One region of the Metabacillus sp. GQ13 genome, then DNA from elsewhere that is predicted to be linked to it. Evidence: riboswitches for the same ligand, from Rfam matches in the RefSeq annotation. Region 1 holds a riboswitch; the other holds the start of a gene.
The links. A riboswitch is a leader RNA that binds a small molecule or an ion and turns the genes downstream of it on or off. The one in region 1 is predicted to bind cyclic di-AMP.

Region 1 (2,474 bases):
CGCAATGGTTTTAGATTCAGTCGGTTTACCTGTTGCAGGAATTGGCTTAATTATCGGTATAGATCGATTATTAGACATGGCACGAACTGCAGTAAATATTACTGGGGATGCAGCATGTGCAGTTATTGTTTCTGAAACGGAGAAAAAGCATACTGATTTGAAGTCACCCGTTGTCTAAATAGTCATTTTTGATATTTATAGAAAAGTTGTAATGAATAATACTGTTAAAAGTGTTAGCAAGTAAGCTGCTAACACTTTTTTTATAAGGATAATTTCTGTGGATATTGAGAAAGAGTGAGTATTTAAGTTGTTTATTCGCTTACTTGGCTAATATACAGTTAAAATGGAGTTTTAAAGTTAAATTTAATCCTTTACTGTCAAACTCCTGAGGAGTAATATACATTCATAAATTATAATTGCTAAAAGGACGACAACATCATTAGTAATAGCTTAACACGTTGTGATAATTGCTCTATTATTTAGACTCTTTTCTAAAAGTTTGTTGCTCTAGTACGAATAAAATTGGCTTTTGGATTTTTTGGTCTAAATTGAAGCTATATCCAAAGGGATATCAGAGTAATTTAGCAAAAAGAGCACGAAGATATCCTTAAAGCGTGTACATTAATACATTGTACGGAAAACAACAATCTTTGTGAAAACAGCCAGTATTTAATAGGGGAATTTTGAAAGCTAAAGGGGTTATAAAAAGTTTACAAAATAACAATAAAAAGGGAATAAACAATTCAAATCGCTGAATCCTATTAAAGGAGCGGAGGACCCATTATTGTGTCTTTCTTAATTAGGGGTGAATCAAATGGAAAGTTTCGTTTGTAGGGCTAAACTCTTGCCCGAATCCGACAGCTAACTTCGTAAGCGTTAGAGAGGAATTGAACATGTGATGTTATAAGGTCACAGGGGTTCATTATGCCTCTGTGACCTTTTTTGCTAGGCTCTATTCTATAAGTTTGTTGCTATTAAGCCAAAAAAATCGGTCATTGGATTTTTTTCTTATAATTTGAAGCTATTTTAAAGTAAATGGCTAAATAATATACGAAAAGAGTACGAAGACACACATAAATAGGTACAGAACAGAAGTGCTTGTTAAGAAAAACTACAATCTTTGCGAAATAGTCTTTGCATAAAAGAAACAATATGAAAGAGAAAGAAGGAATTCTTAGTGAATAAGAAGCAGTTCGCTGTATTTGGCTTAGGTCGTTTTGGTGGAAGTTTAGTAAAGGAATTTCATGCGCTTGGAATCGAGGTTCTAGCCATAGATAAAAGTCATGAGAAGATTCAACAATATAGCAATTACGCCACCCATGCTGTAAAAGCCAATGCAATGGATGAAAAAACGTTAAAGCAATTAGGTGTAAGAAATGTCGATCATGCCTTTGTTTCTTTTGGTGACGACATTGAAGCAAGTATCTTAACTTCTTTAATCCTAATCGAGTTAGGGGTACCTCAGGTCTGGGCAAAGGCTCAGAATGACTATCACCAAAGGGTATTAGAAAAGATTGGTGTAAACCGTGTTATTCATCCAGAACGGGATATGGCGAAGAGAATTGCCCATCACATTATTTCTGAAAAAATGATTGATTATATCGAACTTTCACGTGAATATAGTATGGTTGAGGTTGTCGCAACAAAGAAATTACTTGATAAAAGTCTTTCCGATCTAAATATTCGAACTAGATTTGGTTGTAATGTTGTTGGTATACAACGCGGTGAAGAAATTAGTGTGTCACCAGGTGATAATGAGATTATTTCATTAGGTGATGTATTGATAATTATTGGTAAGAATAAGGACATTATCAACTTTGAAGAAGATGGAATGTAATGAATGGTCGAAGGTTATTATACTTAATCGATCACAATTAATAGTAGAGGTTGCTTCAATAACACGACAGTAACGGGCCTGGTTAATGATAATGATCCAGGCTATGCTCTAGTAAAAAACGATTTTTATGCTACTCTTATCGATAGGTTCTATTTTAAAAGTTTATAAACACCAACCATCTTTAGCTTGCAATACTATTTAAAGACGACTTGGGAAAACGACCAAAAGAAAACGAGGAGCTTAGATGTGCTAGTCATCACTCTTCAGATTTGTGACAAATACAATGAGCATAATAAACCTAATGAAGCAAATAGACCAACAATGGCCCCACCTTCCTCAAATGCTTCTGGCATCATTGTTGAAGCTACCATGGCTATAATACCTCCTGCAGCAAATGCTGAAATAAAAGAGAGAATAAATGGTGAAGCATTTTGTAGTAGTGAATAACCGATAAGTGAGCTTAATGAGGCTAGTAAAACAACTATACCCCACATTAATAAGAGTGTCTTCTTACGATATCCTACCTTTTTTAAACCAACAGTACTTGATAAACCTTCTGGAAAGTTACTAATAAAAACAGCGATAACCATTAAATAGCTAACAGTACCCTGTTGTAATAAACTAACGCCAATGATAA
Region 2 (2,474 bases), on a different contig from region 1:
ATCCTAGAGAGAGAAATAACCGTATTTCCACGTTAATTCAGGTATATTCTCAAAGTTCATACCATAAATCCCTGCAATAAAAGTTATTGGAACAAATATGGAGGTAATAATTGTATGAACTTTCATCACATTATTAGTTTGATGTGGATTGAGTGAGTGAGTGAGAGATAGCTATCTCATATGTCAGCAGTTACTTCTCTATTAGGCATAACCATTTCTGATAACTTCAAAAGATGATCATAAATATCGGAAAAATACTCCCTCCTCACCCTTATACCACTTAAATGATGAGAATTCAACATACGATATAATAAATCACGCATAGGATTAACTGTATGCCTTAGATTCAGTAACATATATCTTGTTCGAATAATTCGGTCATTAAAAAGCTCATTGATTTGTTCAGTGTGTTATCTTCAATTTTGTCTAATTCGTCCTCAATTTTATAAATTAGTGGGAAATAGTTATCTACAACCTTATCCAAAATTGATAAAACACATAAAAGGTATCCCATTTCTCAATATTTTTATGACACAATAATCTATCCCAAATTTGTTTGACTTCGTTTGTTGGCATAAGATGAAAAGTCACAATGAAATTTTCTCCTACAAAAAAATCTAACTCTTCTTTTGAAATTTCCTTTTCTTCTTCTCGTACAATATGTGTAACATAAAAAGTATGATCATCGTAATAATCCAATTTTGGTCGCTGAAGTCTCTGTACACAATCTTCAATAGCAAGTGGATGAAATTGAAAAGTATCAGCTAAATGTTTTACTTCTTCATCAGTAGGTTCATTAAAATCCACCTAAATCCATTTATATTTAGAGAAATTTAATCTAGTTATAGAAACATCTGTTTCCAAATGATTTTCCTTAGTAATTCCACTGGCATTTATCATTTTATTAACATCCTTTAATAGTTACTTCATTAAAATATTATATCCAATCTTTTATAGCTAATCTGTCCTTTTTGTTGAATAGGATCCAAGTATCAGATGTATACTCTAAACAAAACTAGTTTACATAATTGAACTTTAGGACGATTGCTAAAATTACAATCGCAATACTGTACAAACTAGGCGACATCTTTTTTATTTTAAACACTCCTACCCTCTCCCACATGCTAGCAAAAGGAAAAGCGTGATGTCCTTTTTCATTCAAATCAATTTCAGTTATTACAGGAATGCTGCCCAATTACTTTAGATCACTTGAGGTTAGATTTATTTTCATCTTTACAACATTAAATGAACGGAGTATTATATCAATCATAAATGAATAAATCATCTTGATCGCTGAATCCGTATGGAACGGGGGAACCAATTTGTAGTTTCTATTTTGCTACTTGGGGTGAATCCTTTATTTGAAGGTAGGGTTACTTCTTGACCCGAATCCGACAGCTAACTCCGTAAGCGTTAAGGAGAGGATGGTGAAACTTGTGATCAAAAAATAATGACCACGGGGTAATCCTCTGTGGTCTTTTTTCGTTGGAAATTTCTGTTTTTTAAAAAACAAATACTAATAGAAATATAGTTTAAGGAAGGTTTAGTATGAAAAAACCGTTAAAGTTATTTGCTGAATTTGGATTAGGTCGTTCCGGAGGAACAATCGTAAAAGAGTTCCATGTAATAGGGGGTAAAGTAGTTGCTGTTGATAAAGATGAAGCAAAGGTCAATGGATATATGGACTATATAACACATGCTGTTAGTGCAAATGCAATAGTTGAAACCATTCTAAATCAGCTTGGAATTCGCAATGTCACCTTTGGAGATGACAATAAGGACATTGCACGTTTTGAAGAAAAAGGGGTTTAGTATGAATTTAAAATATATTAGATTAAATCCCTCTCAACTACTTGTACTTGTGTTTTTATTTTTTATCATCTTAGGAACGTTTCTGTTGAAGCTGCCTATTTCGACAACTAATTCTGTCAGTTGGACTGATGCCCTTTTTACAGCAACATCTGCTATGACCGTAACTGGTCTAGCTGTAGTGGATACGGGTACTGCCTATACTACTATCGGACAATTGGTGATTCTCATGCTAATACAAGTTGGTGGCTTGGGAATTATGTCTTTTGCGATTCTTATTTTTATGATGTTGGGGAAGAAAATCGGCTTTAAAGAGAGATTGATCATACAACACTCTCTAAATCAAACTTCTCTAGGCGGTGTAATAAAATTAGTTAAAAACTTATTTATATACTCCTTTACTATTGAGATCATTGCTATGGTGATTTTGGCTATTAGGTGGGTTCCCGAGTATGGATGGGGAGAAGGAATGTATTATAGCCTTTTCCACTCTATATCAGCTTTTAATAATGCAGGATTCTCTATATGGCCAGACAGTTTGATGGGATATGTAGGTGATCCATTAGTAAACCTCGTGATAACATTCCTGTTTATTGTTGGGGGAATAGGTTTTACTGTTTTATCTGATTTGTGGCATAAACGTAGCTTTAAAAGATTAAGTCTCC

Region 2: another riboswitch for cyclic di-AMP. It lies ahead of AC6CHR_RS18875 (NAD-binding protein); the one in region 1 lies ahead of AC6CHR_RS17480 (potassium channel family protein).

What each region holds. Positions count from the first base shown of each region.
Region 1 is NZ_JCAXET010000014.1:52,163-54,636, reverse strand. It holds gene AC6CHR_RS17485 (dicarboxylate/amino acid:cation symporter) at 1-178, shown strand, start outside; cyclic di-AMP (ydaO/yuaA leader) riboswitch at 740-891, shown strand; gene AC6CHR_RS17480 (potassium channel family protein) at 1,178-1,837, shown strand; gene AC6CHR_RS17475 (ZIP family metal transporter) at 2,101-2,474, opposite strand, start outside.
Region 2 is NZ_JCAXET010000016.1:75,477-77,950, reverse strand. It holds partial or broken gene corA (magnesium/cobalt transporter CorA) at 1-900, opposite strand, end outside; cyclic di-AMP (ydaO/yuaA leader) riboswitch at 1,282-1,428, shown strand; gene AC6CHR_RS18875 (NAD-binding protein) at 1,549-1,812, shown strand; gene AC6CHR_RS18870 (TrkH family potassium uptake protein) at 1,814-2,474, shown strand, end outside.